4 regions of the Pseudoalteromonas sp. SG41-2 genome follow, and region 4 is predicted to be linked to each of the others. Evidence: predicted binding sites of a transcription regulator. Region 4 holds the regulator's gene; each other region holds the start of a gene.
The links. The regulator LexA, encoded in region 4, represses DNA repair genes until DNA is damaged. The targets are predictions, from matches to a motif close to TACTGTATNNNNATACAGTA.
Positions count from the first base shown of each region.

Region 1: a site for LexA is predicted at 2,627-2,646, ahead of uvrD (DNA helicase II). Genes of this name have one in related genera too.
Region 2: a site for LexA is predicted at 1,730-1,749, ahead of H5186_RS13880 (SulA-like leucine-rich domain-containing protein). Genes of this name have one in related genera too.
Region 3: a site for LexA is predicted at 3,058-3,077, ahead of ruvC (crossover junction endodeoxyribonuclease RuvC). Genes of this name have one in related genera too.

Region 1 is NZ_JACJFK010000019.1:82,922-87,455, reverse strand. Features, by position in the region: gene H5186_RS15610 (GNAT family N-acetyltransferase) at 1-419, opposite strand, end outside; gene uvrD (DNA helicase II) at 397-2,562, opposite strand; gene H5186_RS15600 (hypothetical protein) at 2,890-3,114, shown strand; gene H5186_RS15595 (YacL family protein) at 3,226-3,594, shown strand; gene H5186_RS15590 (dUTP diphosphatase) at 3,779-4,402, shown strand; gene yrfG (GMP/IMP nucleotidase) at 4,399-4,534, opposite strand, start outside.
Region 2 is NZ_JACJFK010000016.1:61,264-65,797, forward strand. Features, by position in the region: gene H5186_RS13875 (YchJ family protein) at 766-1,245, opposite strand; gene H5186_RS13880 (SulA-like leucine-rich domain-containing protein) at 1,285-1,719, opposite strand; gene H5186_RS13885 (sel1 repeat family protein) at 1,943-2,398, opposite strand; gene H5186_RS13890 (NCS2 family permease) at 2,526-3,818, shown strand; gene H5186_RS13895 (hypothetical protein) at 3,841-4,534, opposite strand, start outside.
Region 3 is NZ_JACJFK010000001.1:184,301-188,834, reverse strand. Features, by position in the region: gene ruvB (Holliday junction branch migration DNA helicase RuvB) at 851-1,858, opposite strand; gene ruvA (Holliday junction branch migration protein RuvA) at 1,866-2,483, opposite strand; gene ruvC (crossover junction endodeoxyribonuclease RuvC) at 2,485-3,009, opposite strand; gene H5186_RS00790 (ABC transporter permease) at 3,131-4,534, opposite strand, start outside.
Region 4 is NZ_JACJFK010000010.1:25,552-30,085, forward strand. Features, by position in the region: gene H5186_RS09605 (PaaI family thioesterase) at 1-418, opposite strand, end outside; gene H5186_RS09610 (hypothetical protein) at 540-1,334, shown strand; gene lexA (transcriptional repressor LexA) at 1,409-2,026, shown strand; gene coxB (cytochrome c oxidase subunit II) at 2,448-3,590, shown strand; gene ctaD (cytochrome c oxidase subunit I) at 3,590-4,534, shown strand, end outside.

The sequences.
Region 1 (4,534 bases), on a different contig from region 4:
AAATAACTCTGCTGTTGTTGTTGAGCAAATGATTGAAAGGCGGTCAGTGCTGGGTCACACCAATAGTGTAAATCATCAAGTTCTGGCAACAATACAATAAATAAACCGCCAGCCTGAACAGTGCCACTAAGAGCGGCAAATTTGTCTGGCACTAAGCCACTAAAACCGTCATAAATAACATGCTGAAATTCTTGGCCAAGAATTTGATGAGTATGTTCAGGCCAGCTACTGTCAGTGAGTTCGCCACTAGTTGATAATACCTTAACAAGCGGATGGCAAAGTTGCTTGAGTAACTCATTAGCCTGTTGATAACACCAGTTTTGTTCGCCAGTAATGAGTAGCAATTGCCTATGTTTAGCATAGGCAATTTGCGGTAGGATATTACTTATTAACGAGTTAAATGGCTTGTAGTCGTGCATAAACAGTTACTAACCACTTACTACCAAAGTCATCAAAATTCACTTGTACGCGAGATTGAGCGCCACTGCCTTCGTAATTAATAACCGTTCCCATACCAAATTTTGCATGTAATACGTGTTGTCCTAAGCTAAAGCCACTTTCTTCAAATACGGCATGACTAACTGATGAGCTAAATCGTCCTGCTGCGGGTGGTCGCGATACTTGAGTTTTAATACGAATTTCTTCAATACAATCTTCAGGCATTTCACGTAAAAAGCGTGATGGACTGTGGTACTTTTCTTGACCATAAAGACGGCGGCTCTCGGCATGGCTAATATAGAGTTTTTCCATCGCACGAGTCATCCCGACATAACAAAGACGACGCTCTTCTTCTAACCGACCTGATTCTTCATTACTTTGTTGAGATGGGAACATGCCTTCTTCAACACCAACCATAAATACGAGTGGAAACTCTAAGCCTTTCGCTGAGTGCAACGTCATCATTTGCACTGCATCTTCATGTTCTTCAGCTTGGCCATCACCTGATTCCAGTGAGGTATAAGCCAAGAATCCTTGCAGTGGTGAGCTAAACTCTTCATCTTCCGGGAGTTCGTATTGGCCACAGGCGCTGATCAGCTCTTCTAAGTTTTCTACCCGGGCGCGGCCCTTTTCGCCTTTTTCTGCTTGATACATCGCCATTAAACCAGATGTTTGAATAGCGTATTTCGCTTGCTCTTCTAAAGTGAGATCACCAATTTTATCTTCAATATGTTCTACCAGTTCAACAAACTTAGTAACAACCGTCGCCGCACGTCCTGATAAATGTTGTTGTTCTACGATGGCTTTGGCGGCGTACCATAATGGTAATGATTCGCTACGCGCACAATCGCGAATATGGCTTAAGGTCTTATCGCCAATGCCACGAGCAGGAGTGTTAATCACTCGCTCAAATGCAGCATCATCCTGACGATTACCTACGAGCCGTAAATATGCCAGTGCATCTTTAATTTCCTGACGTTCAAAGAAGCGCATACCGCCGTAAATTCGGTACTTCAAGCCTTCTTGTAACATCGCTTCTTCAAGTACCCGCGATTGCGCGTTACTACGATATAAAATCGCCGCATCTTGTAGGGCATTACCAGCGTTTAACCAGCTGCGTAATTTGCTGCTTACAAAGCGCGCTTCGTCTAATTCGTTAAAAGCGGCATAAACAGAAATAGGTTCACCATCATTGCCATCAGTCCAGAGGCTTTTACCCATTCGGTCTGAGTTATTTTGAATAAGTGCATTAGACGCTTTTAGAATCGTGGCAGTAGAGCGATAGTTTTGTTCAAGGCGAATAGTTTCGGCTTTAAAATCGGTCAAAAAGCGCTTAATGTTTTCAATTTTAGCACCACGCCAACCGTAAATACTTTGGTCATCATCACCTACGATCATGATGCTGTTGGTATCGCCGGCTAATAATTTAAGCCATGCATATTGAATGGTGTTGGTATCTTGAAACTCGTCTACTAGCATATGGGCAAAACGTTGCTGGTAGTGACGTAGTAAGGTTGGATTATTTTTTAGTACTTCAAAACTACGTAATAAGATTTCGGCAAAATCAACTAATCCTGCTCGATCACATGCTTCTTGATAAGCGGTGTAAACTTTAAGCATCATTTGTTCGTTGATGTCGTAAGCTTGGATATCTTTGGGGCGCAGACCTTCATCTTTCTTGGCGCTGATATACCAGCCAAACTGTTTTGCAGGCCATTTTTTGTCATCAATATTCATGGCTTTTAATAAGCGTTTGATCATTCTAAGTTGATCATCAGAGTCTAAAATTTGAAACGCTTCTGGTAAGTTTGCTTCGCGATGGTGGGCGCGCAAAATACGGTGTGATAAGCCATGGAAAGTACCAATCCACATACCACCTACTGGTGCTTGAAGGGCTTGTTCAACGCGCGTGCGCATTTCTTTAGCTGCTTTATTGGTAAAGGTTACTGCAAAAATACTATAAGCGGAGGCTTGCTCAACCTGCATTAACCATGCGATACGATGAACGAGTACTCGAGTTTTCCCAGAGCCTGCGCCAGCAAGCACCAGCATATTTTGGAGTGGGGCTGCAACTGCATCCCGTTGTTTATCATTTAAACCGTCGAGTAATTCTGAAACGTCCATCATCACGCCTTTTCAATCAATATTAAAAGCAGTATAACAGGTGTTTTTGTTAGGCTAAATAAAATACTGTTTTTATAACCAGTTAATTTAATACATAGTCTAAAGGCTTTAAAAACTTAATGATTCATTTATAGTCATTTTTTAGCTAAGCTAGATCAATGGTGTGAAGTGATATCGCCAATTTGACTTATATTTAGTAAAAATCACGATTTTAGCTAGTTCTTCGTATTACCGTTGATTTTAACATATTGATTTTTAATAACTAAATAATTGGCATGAAGAATGTAAGTAGATAAGAATAAAATTAAATTAATAATTGAGGTTAACATGGCAGAGCAAGGTTCAGGCGGTAATGTTATCGCAGCGATTTGTAATATATTTTTCCCAGGTTTAGGGCAGTTAGTTCAAGGCCGGATCATGGCGGCAATTGGTTTCTTCCTAGCGTGGGTTATTAGTGGCGCGCTTATTTATGTTGCGATTGGTTTTATATTACTGCCGATCGTCTATATTTGGGCAATCATTGATGCCGCGCGGTTTAGATCTTATCGGTAGCTGTATCACTTCAAAGAATAGCGCTTTTTAGCGCTATTTTTGTCACTGGCTTTATTTATTCAGCACTGACTAGGGTATAATCCCGATCATTAGTTGTATTTAGGTAAAGTTATGGAATACCAATTTATACGCGATCCAATAAGTGGCTTGCGGATTAAAATTAGCAGTGAACATGCGGTTATTGGCCGTTGGCTTAATGAAGAAATCGGTAAAGATAAAATCGCCATGGTACAAGCTTTAATAGCCTCAGTATCAAGTAGTTTTGAGCCGTTAACGCTACAGGGCCAAGAAATTGATTTGATCTTAAATAAAGATGAAGCCATTTTTGAAGCCCATGCCTTGCACCAAGACTCTGAAGATTTATTTGCTTATCAAGATGATGAGCTTATGCTTGAAGAAAATGGTTTAAGTAGCGGCTGTGGTTTTGAAGATTTTGTTGATCTGATTAATTCATGGCAAGAATTTACTACAGGTAGGTAGCCGTCAGTTTTCAGTTAGCAAAATATCCTCGGGTGCCGCGTAATGAAATGCCCTTAGCTATATTGGCAATATTTGTGTTAGCGACCTCTGCGTATTAACCACAATCAGCACGTAGAATCGATTTCATCGAAGAGTATTTATCTGTATTATTAACTACAATTAAAAAATAGTAACCGGAAGAGATATGTCTGCCAATTTAAATAAACTAGTGGTGATGCTAGAAATGCAAAATGCCATGAACACCAAAGTTCATGATCAATGGTTTAGCCAAGGCTTTGAATGGTATCGCGCTATTTGGGTTGAATGCGCTGAAATGCTTGATCATTACGGTTGGAAATGGTGGAAAAAGCAAACTCCAGATACCGAGCAAGTTATTTTAGAATTGGTTGATATTTTTCACTTCGGTTTATCGTTACGCATTGATGGTGAGACCAGTTATTTAGATCTTGCTAAGCAGTTGGAACAACAGTTAAGTGCACCGCAACAAGCTGATGATTTCAAACAAACGTTAGAAATTCTCGCCGCGTCAGCCGTCGCTGAGAAAACCTTTAACGCCGCAGCCTTCGCTGGATGTATGGCGCTAATAGGTATGGATATTGATGATTTATATCGAGGCTATGTAGGTAAAAATACGCTTAATTTTTTCCGCCAAGATCATGGTTATAAAGATGGTAGCTACATTAAAGAATGGCATGGCAAAGAAGATAACGAGCATTTAGTTGAGGTCGTTAAAAGCCTGAATACGGAACATGCTGATTTTGCAAAGCTTGTATATCAAGGCTTAGAGGCTCGCTACCCTAAAAATTAAGGCAGCATGTCACGAAAATCAGTGACGCTCAAATAGTCACTGATTTCATTGTGCGGTTGTTTACTATCTGGGTTTGCAACCGCCAATAAATGGCCAATACCATATTCTTTTGCGGCGTTTAGTACCGCTAAA
Region 2 (4,534 bases), on a different contig from region 4:
GGCATTATTGCGCTAAAAATGACTTTCTGCAATGCTAATTACTGATTGATTAGTTTTAATTTCATCATTTAGTTTTGTTTTTATGCGTTTTAAATAAATATATTTAATTAAAATTAATGGGTTAGGTTTTGTTTTAATTATTTAAAAAAATATAAAAATAATAACGATTTATTTTCTAGTTTTTATTATAGTGTTTTTTGATACTTGAAATTTAGTTAACATTTGTTCCTTTATTGTTTTTTGATATGACTAGATATTTGCATGTTACGGGGCTGGTTCTAACGCAATATTGATATGCTTTATGGATGAGTTAGTTGTTTATAGGTGTTGTTGTGAAGTACTAGAGTATGTTGACCTTTCAGAATTAAAATTTGTTTAATCTAGGAGTGATTTAATCGTGACAAGAGGTTTTTAACCAAGTGGGCTCGCTACTGCTACCGCGTTATTCTACTGGCGGAAGTAATCTGAGCTTCGGATAATAAATCTATCTCCAGCGGCTATTTTTCAATGTTAACTGCGTTGAATTTATTTGTAATAGGCATGCTATTGACGCGTAAATTCGCCTTATTTTCCCTGAAAATTTTGGCTGGAGAGTAAAAGTAATATTAGTGCTTTAAATCAATGCGTTAGAAAACACATGAACCAAAATTTAGGTTAAGCAACAAAGAGTTAATCGCACTTAGACAGACCACATTGGCTTGCGAGTTTTTTGAATTTATGATTATTTATAAATACTTACGGTAAAAACTATACTCTAAGAAAGTGTTACACGCTGTGGCATTTTTTATATTTTTTACCACTACCACACGGGCATTCATCATTGCGGCTAATTTTTATATCTGCAACAGGGAAGATCTCACCATCGAGATAACGCCACTGGCCATCTTCTTTTATGAAGCTTGATTTTTCATGCAGTTGGCAAAACAAGTTTTGATAAAAATAGCTAACACAAAATTCAACACAACCAGTGTACTCTTGCTGATCTGCACTGATCACGGCTAATTTTATAAAGCGGCAACTATTAGCAAAATCGGCAATTTCTCTGAGTGGGTTTGCTGCTTGTTTTTCTTGTGCATAAGTTTGGTAAATATACTTAGCATTTTTTAAGGCATAAGCAACAAAGCGAGAGCGCATTAGTTGCTCTGGGCTTGTTGCTTGTATATTGCCTAAATGCAATTTTTCACAGCAATCGCTATAGCTTTGTTCGCTGCCACATAAGCAAAGACTGTCAGTGAGTGAGGTCATAATTAAAATACGCTTTATTAAAAACGGCATTTTAACAGCTTATTGTGCTAATGCTATCTCTGTAGCTTGTTGGGTTTTAGTAAAACAGTATAGTTTTGCACTGGCTTGATCTAACTTTAATGACAGGTTAGCTATTTGATTGTCTCTCACAATGTCTGTCCAGGTGATCACCGCTGCAAAGTTACCGTTATGTAGTGCAGAATTTAGTACATACTCTAAATTAACCAGATGCTTTTGCCTGATCACTAATAGTTTACTGGTATCAATAGAACATGAATCGAGTAAAGCTTTACTTGGTACGTGATCCGGTGCAATCAGTAACGTCCATGCGTTTTTATTATTGTAATGGTGTAACACCTTTAGAAGTTCAAAAGTTGCAGAGATCTCATCTTCTATCTGAATCAAATTTACTGATGCGCTTAAATTATCTTGTTGATAGCTTTTAACTGTTCTGACGGTAATTGGCTGTAACATAAGTTTCACTCACTGGTTGTTTATACAGTACTCATATACAGTAGTTTATACAGTGTTTGTGTGCAAGTGTTTTTTGCTATCTTTTTGAACGATTTTTATATTTATTTGATACCATCAGCTTTGGAAATGTGCATAAAATAAAATAATTTTTATAAAACAATATATTACTTAGTTACATTGAGGTGGCAATTGATTTTAATGAAAAGGGTAGATTAGTCCCTTTTCAAGGTGAGTTGGGGATCAGGTGAGCAAACTGCTGTTGGTGTATTTGCTCATACAGTGTTGCTGCATAACACTGGGCATCTTTAAAGCGGCGGGTGGTTAGATGTTTACGTAAATCAGTTAAGGCAGTTGCTGCAGGCTCATAGCCTTGGCTACTGGCTAAACTTAGCCATACCGCGCCATGAAAAACACTAGTAGGTACGCCTTGGCCTTTGATAAAAAATAATCCGAGATAAAATTGGGCTCGCTGATTACCTGACATTGCAGCTAAGCGCATCCATTTAGCTGCGAGAGGAGGTTGATCATTTTTTAAATAATACAGGGCTTTATTAACAGTGTTATCAGGAGTATCAGCTTTAACCGCACTGTGTGGGGCTTTGCTCGGTTGGGTGATAAACGATAATACGTTTTCTAACTGTTGTTCTAAATCTAAGCCAATTGGCGAGGTATCTGTCATAGTGCCACACATATTATTGTTGTCATTTACCTGCTCAGTTTAGTCTAATATCAGGTTAATTGTCCTGTTATTCTTGAAATATATGATAAAATCACGCAATTATTGTCATCTAAAATGAAACTCACTTATGCTCGACGCGTTATTTAAAATTAGCGACCACAACTCGACTGTGCGCCGCGAATGTATTGCTGGTCTCACTACCTTTATTACTATGGTTTATATTGTGTTTGTCAACCCTGCTATGTTGGCTGAAGCTGGTATGGATCAAGGTGCTGCGTTTGTGGCAACTTGTATTGCTGCCGCTATTGGCTGCTTTATCATGGGCTTTTGGGCAAATTATCCGTTAGCTTTGGCTCCTGGTATGGGGCTTAATGCCTTCTTTACTTATGGTGTTGTATTAGGTATGGGCTATACCTGGCAAGCAGCATTAGGGGCTGTGTTTATGTCGGGCTGTATTTTCTTGTTCCTGAGTTTGTTCAAAGTCAGGGAGTGGATAATTAATGCTATTCCATTGGTGTTAAAGCAAGCCATTGCAACAGGAATTGGAGCGTTCTTAGCGTTAATTGCGCTTAAAAATGCCGGGATCATTGTGGCCAGCCCTGCAACATTAGTGCAGCTGGGTGATATAACGGCTGCCGGTCCATTGTTGGCTATTTTTAGCTTTTTTGTTATTGCAGCGCTACTTTATCGTGATTTTAAAAGCGGTGTTTTGATCAGTATTTTATTAGTAACTGTGATCGCGCTAAGTCTGGGTTTGGTAGAGTATCAAGGCGTGATATCTATGCCACCTTCAATTGCGCCTACTTTTATGCAACTTGATTTTTCAGCGGCATTTGAGTTGTCAATGCTTAGCGTCATTTTTGCATTGTTGTTCGTTGATTTATTTGATACATCAGGCACTTTAGTTGCGGTAACTCAAAAAGCAGGCTTAGCGGACGAAAAAGGTAATATGCCACGTTTAGGACGAGCATTAAGTGCTGATAGTGCCGCAACCATTGCCGGTTCAGTATTGGGCACTTCGACCACAACCTCATATATAGAGTCAGTTGCAGGGGTGTCTGTGGGTGGCAGAACAGGACTTACAGCTGTGGTTGTAGGAATGTGCTTTTTATTGATGATGTTTTTTGCACCTTTGGCGAAAATGGTGCCAGCTTATGCAACTGCGGGAGCTATTTTATACGTGTCGGTGCTAATGCTACAAAACCTCAAGTTTGTAAATTGGGATGATATGACAGATGCCATTCCAGTGAGTGTGGTATTACTGATGACGCCGCTAACATTCTCCATTGCTCATGGCATTGCACTGGGCTTTATTTCTTATACAGCTGTTAAAGTATTGTGTGGTAAACGAGAACAAGTAAGCATCAGTGTGTGGATATTGACAGCGATGTTTGTGATAAAATTTGCGTTTTTATCCTAAGTTAATACAAAGAAAAAGTGGTTTACCACTTTTTCTTTGGTGCAAAAAGCACGTCTAAATCATCTTGTTCTTGCTCTGCTTTTTTCTTCAGTGCAGTTGCATTGGAGGCTTTAAGGTCGGTGCTTATTGCTTCTAAATAACCTTCGAGTTCTTGGCGTTTTGTAGTTATATAATCGTCGCTATAAGCTACTGCTGATACAGTTGCGTACGCTTTTTCAAAGTATTGGCGTGCAGAACCGACCATATTCGCAGAGCGCGCTGAGATACCTCGTTTAATCTGGCTTTCAATATTAATTCGTAATTGGAGCTTTTCTAAGCGCTTGTCTTCAGCAATAAAAATTTGGCTGTCTACTTTTCCTTTACCATGCTCTGAGCGAAGCACTGCACGTACTTTCTTGATACCTTGAATAAGTGCTATTAATTGCTTGTCGTTATCGGGTAACACTAAGTTTTCTGAGTTAGCGGTGTCGATTGAGTTCCCTAAACGTTCATTGGCTTCTTTTAAGCGATTCTTTAACTCTTTTGAATTAGGAGATAGCTGCACCATTGCTGCTAACGCATCATGAATACGCCGTTGCAGAATACGTAAAATATGTTCTGACATAGGTATGTTGGCGCTATTTACTAGAACATCTTCTGATTCTTCAATGATTTTTTTTTGTTTGGTTAAGTCTTTACGGCGTTCTGTTTCTTGTTTCTCTTTATGCTGTTGTACC
Region 3 (4,534 bases), on a different contig from region 4:
TTCAGCTCAGTACTGACAACGCTATTGCTGTGAATTAGCAACAAAAAACGTTGAAGAGCAGGCTGACTCCAGTTTTATAGCCTTGTTCGGCAATCTTGACGCAACAATTTAAGATTGTACTGCCGAGGTAAATACATGCTGGGGTGCTTATTTATAAACAAAAACTGTGTAAAACACCCTCTTTATTCACTCTTAATGAATAAACAAGCATAATTGACTATGAGCATAGTCATTGCAACAGTTTAACTAATCTATAAAAAAATCATTCAAACAAATAAAACATCACAAATTCAATAGATTAATATACGACCGTGAATTTTATGAACAAAAATAAAGCGCTCATAAAAATCTTGCTATTAGTTTTTTTTATCTGAAAATTAAATTTTTCTAGTTTGAACAAAAACCAACTATTGCGTATTATTCTCCCATACCGAGCTAGCGCAGCAATGAATACTTCATTCAGCCCAGTTCTTTGCAATATGATTCTGATTTTTCGTATTGCTACGCTTAAAGTCTTCTTGATAAAACTTGATGAATTTAAGCAGTGTTACTTAGATTACTTCCTTCAACTTGTTGTTTGCCCGCATTTTATGCGGGCTTTTTTTTGCCTGCAAATCACGCACAGCACTACCTCGCTATGGCGCATACAATATCGTTTACAAACTTAACAGTATGTGAATTGCATTAGCCCAAATAACTAAATAATCTAAACTTTAAGTAATATGCTAATCACGCGATTAACTTAAACACAGCAAAATAGACATTTGAATAGTGGCTAAAAGAACAGTATAGAAGATGTATGAGGTGGGTTTGCAGCCATACGCACGCATACAGCTACAATAAATGTACTTTATTCTTGTTTGGGTAATAAGCCAAAGTGATGATAGGCGTTATCAGACACAATACGCCCTCTTGGCGTACGTTGGATAAATCCTTGCTGGATGAGGTAAGGCTCGATCACATCTTCAATGGTTTCTTTTTCTTCACCGATGGCGGCGGCTAAGTTGTCTAACCCTACCGGCCCCCCCATAAACTTTTCAATGATCGCGAGTAAATATTTACGGTCCATATAATCAAAGCCGCTTTTATCGACATCAATCATATTAAGTGCCAGCTCTGCCACTTCGGCATTTACAGTACCGTCTGATTTAACTTGCGTGTAATCTCGTACCCGGCGTAATAATCGATTGGCGATACGTGGCGTACCACGAGAGCGTTTAGCAATTTCAATGGCGCCTTCATCACACATGGCTAAATTTAAATAATGAGCAGAGCGCCCCACTATAGTCGATAAATCTGCCACCGAATAAAACTCTAAACGCTGCACAATACCAAAACGGTCTCTAAGTGGTGAGGTTAACGAGCCTGCGCGAGTGGTAGCACCAATTAAGGTAAAAGCGGGTAAATCGAGCTTAATGGAACGAGCTGCGGGCCCTTCACCAATCATTAAATCGAGTTGATAATCTTCCATTGCAGGATAGAGTATTTCTTCAACTTGCGGGCTTAGCCTATGTATTTCATCAATAAAAAGTACATCGCCTTCTTCTAAATTGGTCAGTAGTGCGGCTAAATCACCGGCTTTTTCAAGCACTGGGCCCGAGGTTGTTTTAATACTGACATTCAGCTCATTGGCAACAATGTTTGCTAGTGTGGTTTTACCCAAACCCGGCGGACCAAATATTAATAAATGATCAAGCGCTTCACCCCGACTACGTGCAGCTTCTATAAATATTTCCATTTGCTGTTTAACATGGGGCTGACCAGTATAATCGGCTAATAGTTTTGGTCTAATCGCGCGATCGACTACATCTTCATTACTTTGTTCAGTCGCATCTATTAAACGATCCGCTTCAATCATGGTTTACTCACAACATTGATTTTAGAGATTCTTTGATCAGAACCTCTGTAGACATACCAGGCTTGGCCACTGATTTTACTGTTTTTTGTGCTTGCGCCAATTTATAACCTAATGACACTAACGCAGAGATTGCATCATCTGCCGCATTATTAGCAATAAGTGCGTCAGATGCGGGCTCTATAACTGCATTATCACTAAATGGCGTGAATAAGTCATTACCCCAATCTTTTAATCGGTCTTTCATTTCAAGTACCAGGCGCTCTGCGGTTTTTTTACCTACACCTGGCAGTTTCACTAAACTGGTGGCATCTTCGTTATTCACACAGCTAACAAATTGCTTAGCCGACATCCCTGAAAGTATTGCTAATCCGAGCTTTGGCCCAACGCCATTGGCTTTTAATAGCTCTCTAAATAATGCTCGCTCAATTTTATTATTAAAGCCAAATAATAACTGGGCGTCTTCTCTTACTACAAAATGAGTATACACAATGGCATTTTCGCCAATGTTTGGTAAATCATAAAAACACGTCATCGGCATGTTAACTTCGTAACCAACACCGCTTACTTCAAGCAAAATTTCTGGCGGTTGTTTTTCTACTAAGATGCCATTTAAGCGACCTATCATGTTATTTCCTTAATCGTCCTCTAACGGTTTTACTGGCACTGCCCGCTAGTTTTATTAAATTTTGATCGGAATGAGCATGGCATATCGCAATGGCTAATGCATCGGCTGCATCCGCTTGCGGTGTGCCTGGCAATTTTAAAATATTTTTAACCATATGCTGCACTTGCGATTTATCGGCACCACCGTGCCCTACCACCGCTTGTTTAATTTGCCGCGCCGAGTATTCAAACACCGGTAACTCAGCCATTGCCGCACCAACAATTGCAGCCCCTCTGGCTTGGCCTAATTTAAGAGCTGAATCAGGATTATGCGCCATAAATACTTTTTCAATGGCAAAATGATCGGGAGAGAATTGTTCGATTAGTTGACTGATCCCTTGATAAATCATTTTTAATCGAATAGGAAACTCGTGATCGGCCAGTTTTATACAACCGCTGCCTAAATAAGTAAATTTAGCACCTTGATGGGCAATCACCCCATAACCGGTTAATCGTGAGCCAGGATCAATCCCTAAAATAATAGCCAATACTTGCCCAATCAGTGTAAATAGTTAAGTACGCTAATAATGCCAGAGCACTGTATAAATTACCAGTGCATTATTGGCATAAAAAAGCCCGTAAAAACGGGCTTGTTTAATTGCTAACCTTTTAGGCTAAAGAGCGTAGTAACCCTTGGGTATTTTTACGCATGGTTCTAGCTATCATAAAGTAGCCTAGTGATGCCACAAACACACCACCCACTAATGGTCCAATAAGCCAAATATGCGGGTGCAGCTTACCTGCTAAGTCAAACATCTCACGTTGCACTATTAATAAAGCCACATCACTGACCAACGCAGCGACAAAACCAGCAGCGCTGCCCAGCAATAAAAACTCATATAAAGTGGCATTTTTTATTAGCCGCCCTTTGGCGCCTAAGGTACGCAATATGACAATTTCCTGCATCCGTTCACCAAGGCTTGCTTGCACTTGCGAAATTAAAACTAAGCCACCACACATCACCACTATCGCCAGTACAAATCCAATTGCCAGCGATACTTGCGAAATAGTAGAACGTATTTGTTTGACAAAGCTGTCAACGTCGATGGCGTTGATTGTCGGGTAGGCACGTAGTAGCTCACTAAAGTCGCGTTTTTGATCGGCTTCGATACGCACCGATGAAATATACGTCGCAGGAAAATCAGCCAGTACATCAGGACTTAATATAATAAAGAAATTAGGCTTTAAAGTAGCCCAATTAACTTTACGAACACTGGTGATTTTGGCATCAAATGACTGGGCGCCAATCAAAAATGTTAGCGTATCACCCAGTTTCACATCTAAACGCTCTAGCATAGATTCTTCGATCGATGCTTCAGCGGTGGCATTGTCGGCAAACCACTGCCCGTCTATGATCTCATTTTGCACAGGGACTTGCTCTAACCATGTAAGATTTAGTTCACGGCCAATACCTGCGCGTGCTTCTTCGTCTTTCTTCTCGTTGTCTTGCAATGAGACTTCGCGAGCAACTAATTCACCATTAACAGCGTTTACGCGACCACGAATAGTCGGATAGAACTCAGATACTTGAATATTTTTTTGCTCTAAAAAGCTTGTTACGTCTGGCAATTCAGTTTCGGTTATATTTACTAAAAAAGCATTCGGCGCGTCGCTTGGAAGTTGCGATTGCCAATCTGCGATCATATCGTTTTTCAGCACCACTAAAAATAACAATAGCTTTATTGCCAACGAAAAACTGATCAACTGTACCGCATTAGCATTGGCACGTTTTTGCAACGAAGCAATCGCTAATGACCAACTATTCCCCGGGCGCAATCCTAGTTTACGTCCGCTGCCAAAAATTAACCGAGATAATACAAACAGTATTGCAATCAAAATTAAAGTAGAGACAAACAAAATAGCGGTAATTTTAAGGTTATTACTAAACAACCACATTAATAAAAAGACTGTTAAGCCCGACATCGCTAAATGCACTTTACTTACTAGTAGCTTATCGCCTAAGTTACGGCGTAATACCCTAAGCGGTGGAATATCAAATAAATCTAATAACGG
Region 4 (4,534 bases):
CGGTCATTCTTGATACGCAGCACAGTTCTCCACGACTATTGGTGATTTTTATTTCCCATACGGATGTACGCTTGCCTAAGTGTAGTGGTGTTGCTATCGCGGTTAATATACCATTACGTGATGCTTTTAGATGATTGGCATTGATCTCCTGGCCAACACAATAAAACTTTGTAAAATCAACAGCAAAGTTTGCAGCATAACTCGCCACCGTTTCTGCAAGTACAACATTTGCGCCGCCATGCACCATACCCATAGGGTTATGATGAGCTGGGATCGCGGGCATCGTTGCTACTAAATAATCATCGCCTATTTCACTTATTTCAATGCCCATGGTTTTCATCAATGTGCCTTGACCACTTATGCCGTCATCAAGTTGCTTACATTGTGCTAGGGTGATCGGTTGATACCAAATACTCATCTGTCTACCTCACTAAGTTATTTACTAAATCAGTCTACACTTTTAAACATTTTCCTACAGTTAAGATCATAAAAATAGATAAAATGTACCTATATTATCTAACTGTTAATGGATCTTAAGGATGAAAGTAAAGGTATTTGGATGTGGTGCAATATTATTAATGAGCCTTGTTGCTCAGCCGCAGGCTGTTGCTAGTACCCAACATCAACTCGATATTGGTTTTACCGATTTAGCTGGTTTAGATGAATCTTTTTTAGGCGCACGGTATCGATATTTTGCGCAAGATCTTGAATCGTTGACTGGTCCATACGAGCTAAAAGCGTATTTAAATCAAGTCAATAATTATGCTATTGGTGGGTTTGCTAATGATGATTTTAGCTATTTAAATGCCGATGCTGCCATCTATGGTCCCGCAGGATTAGTTATTAGTGCCAGCGCGCAGCGCCTCTGTGAGGATAATAGCTATTGGCAAAATACTGATTATTTAGTGAGTGCCGCTGTTGGTAAGCAAATGAATGAGCAGTTACAACTAGGGTTCAATATATATTACAGTCGCTTAGAGCGCCATGATATGTGGTTTGGCAAAGATAATGAAAGAGTCGCGGTTGAATGGACTTATGCTCCTTATGTTCGTTGGACAAATATAGTTAGCAATCAAGGTTGGGATTTAGAGCTAAAGCAATTGGCAGGGCGTTATCGTTATGTGCAGGGGCAGGCGGTTTATTATGTAAATCAAGCATGGTCAGTGGGAGTCGTTGCTAATATTCGTAATCAGAAAAATCTAAAAGACAACTATGAACTGCAAACGCAATATTGGTTTAATCAACATGTAGCATTAAAGTTTGGTCTTGGATCTGCGCTTGATTCTGGAAGTGGTTTAAATAGTATGAGCTTGTTATTAACGGCGCGATTTTAAGCCAATTTATATTTGCGATTTTCAGATAACTGTATATACTCACAGTTAAATGTACTGTATGGAAAACCAGTTGTATGCGCCCATTAACGAATCGCCAAGCTCAAATTCTCGAACTTATTAAAGTTTTTATTAAAGATACCGGTATGCCGCCAACCCGTGCTGAGATTGCGCAAACGTTAGGTTTTAAAAGTGCTAATGCAGCGGAAGAACATTTAAAGGCATTAGCGAAAAAGGGCGTTATTAAAATGAAGCCCGGTGCCAGTCGAGGTATTCAGTTAGTTGAAGAGGATGAGCCGGAACAACTTGGTTTACCTCTAATAGGCAGAGTTGCCGCTGGTGAGCCTATTTTGGCAGAGCAGCATGTTGAAAGTCATTGCAAAATAGATCCACTCTTGTTTAAACCGGCTGCTGATTTTTTACTGCGTGTGCAAGGCATGAGTATGAAAGACATTGGTATTATGGATGGCGATTTATTGGCTGTACACAGCACTCAAGTTGCTGAAAATGGCCAGGTGGTGGTTGCCCGTGTTGATGACGATGTAACAGTAAAACGCCTTGAAAAAGCAGGTAAAAAAGTTTTTTTACATGCTGAAAATGATGAATTTTCACCGATTGAAGTGGATCTTGAACATGAATCTTTCAATATTGAAGGGTTGGCTGTTGGGGTGATCCGCAACGCTGATTGGATGTAAATTTTTTGATCTATATTTTGCACCAAATTGGTGAAGTTTGGTGCATTTAATTTTTTACCGCTTTAATGGCTAGATTTTATACTTAGCTATAGCGTCCTAAGCCCTATCAAATCTACTTACCAGCTACTTTTAGCCCTCTAATATTATCCCTAATTACAAAATAACGCGCTGATTTTTAGCTGTTATTTATGCACCAAAAAAGAATTTAATTGCTCTTAAAACTTGCTAATTGTTCGTTTTTTAACTAATTGGTTAATACACTGTGTTAACAGCTACTTTAAAAGTCTAACAATTTTGCTCAATAGCATAATTTAGGGTTGCGTTAATATTCAGTAACAATAAAAAATAACGAATTGGCGCGAATAAAGCTGTGCCGCCTTTTCGCTTTGCGTTTTGCAATAGCATTTAAAGGAGCCGTCACATGGGTAAATTGAGCTCTACCTTGTGGCTTATATTGTTTGTTCTACCGCAGCAAGTATTGGCTAATAGCCAGTTTAATATGCGTAAGGGCGTAACAGATATAAGTAATGATGTTTATCAGCTGCACATGACAATATTTATTATATGTTGTGTGATTGGGGTCATCGTGTTCGCCGTGATGTTTTGGGCACTGATCCACCACCGTAAATCTAAAGGGGCAAAACCAGCCCAATTTCATGAAAGTACTAAAGTTGAAATCCTTTGGACGGCAATCCCATTTGTGATTTTAATTGCCATGGCTGTTCCCGCCACTAAAACCTTAATTTCGATGGAAGACGCCAGTAAGGCTGATCTCACCATTAAAATTACTGGTTCTCAATGGAAGTGGCATTATGAGTATATGGGAGAAGATGTTTCTTTTTACTCTATTTTAGCTACCCCGCAAGAACAAATTACCAACCAAGCAGATAAATCAAGCACCTATTTACTAGAGGTTGATAAACCTTTGGTGTTGCCAATTAATCAAAAAGTACGATTTTTAATGACCTCAGACGACGTTATTCATTCTTGGTGGGTGCCTGATTTTGCAGTGAAAAAAGATGCTAACCCTGGGTTTATCAATGAAACTTGGACCAGAATTAATGAAGAGGGCATTTATCGAGGGCAATGTGCAGAACTATGCGGAAAGGATCATGGCTTTATGCCTGTGGTGGTTGAAGCTAAATCTGAGCAAGCATTTGCAAACTGGCTGAGCGAAGCTAAGCAGGCAAAAGCAAACGCTGCAATTGCTGATGCTGCCTTATTAGATCAAACATTACCAAAAGAAGAATTAATGACACTCGGCGAGCAAGTCTATATGGCCAGTTGCGCTGCGTGTCACCAACCAACAGGTATGGGCTTACCGGGGGTTTTCCCTGCGCTCAAAGGCAGTCCGGTAGTATTAGGAGATATTAAAGATCATATTGATGTAGTGCTTCATGGTCGCCCAGGTACCGCTATGCAAGCATTTGACAAGCAGTTATCAATCAAGCAGCTAGCAGCTGTGATCACCTATAAGCGTAATGCATGGGGCAATGACACTGGGGATGTAATTCAACCGAGTCAGATACAAGCCGCGATTGATGCAACTTCGGAGGCTAAATAATGAGTAGCGTAACAGAGCAACAACATGATCAAGCTGCACACCATGATGGACATCATCATCCTGCGAAAGGTTTTAAACGCTGGCTTTATACTACTAACCATAAAGATATCGGAAGCTTATATTTAATTTTTTCGTTGACGATGTTTTTAATTGGTGGCGCCATGGCGATGGTGATCCGCGCAGAGTTATTTCAACCTGGCTTACAGTTAGTAGAGCCTCACTTTTTTAATCAAATGACCACAGTACATGGCTTGATCATGGTCTTTGGTGCCGTTATGCCGGCCTTTACAGGATTGGCTAACTGGATGGTACCACTCATGATTGGCGCACCAGATATGGCATTACCACGGATGAATAATTGGAGCTTTTGGATTTTACCTTTTGCTTTTATTATTTTACTGGCATCCCTATTTATGCCAGGTGGTGGCCCGGCATTTGGCTGGACTTTTTATGCACCACTGTCAACAACTTACAGTAACGATAATACCGCATTATTTGTTTTTGCTATTCACATCATGGGTATTAGTTCAATTATGGGCGCAATCAATGTGATTGTAACTATCGTTAATTTACGTGCGCCAGGTATGACTTGGATGAAGCTGCCGCTGTTTGTGTGGACATGGCTTATCACCGCTTTTTTATTGATTGCTGTGATGCCGGTATTGGCCGGTGCTGTGACTATGGTATTGACTGATAAGTATTTTGCAACCAGCTTTTTTGATGCTGCTGGGGGCGGTGATCCGGTGATGTTCCAGCACATATTTTGGTTTTTTGGTCACCCTGAAGTGTACATTATGATACTGCCAGCCTTTGGCATTATCTCGACTATAGTGCCGACCTTTTCACGTAAAAAATTATTTGGTTATGCCTCTATGGTATATGCCACATCTTCGATTGCTTTACTGAGCTTTATAGTTTGGGCGCATCATATGTTTACCACAGGT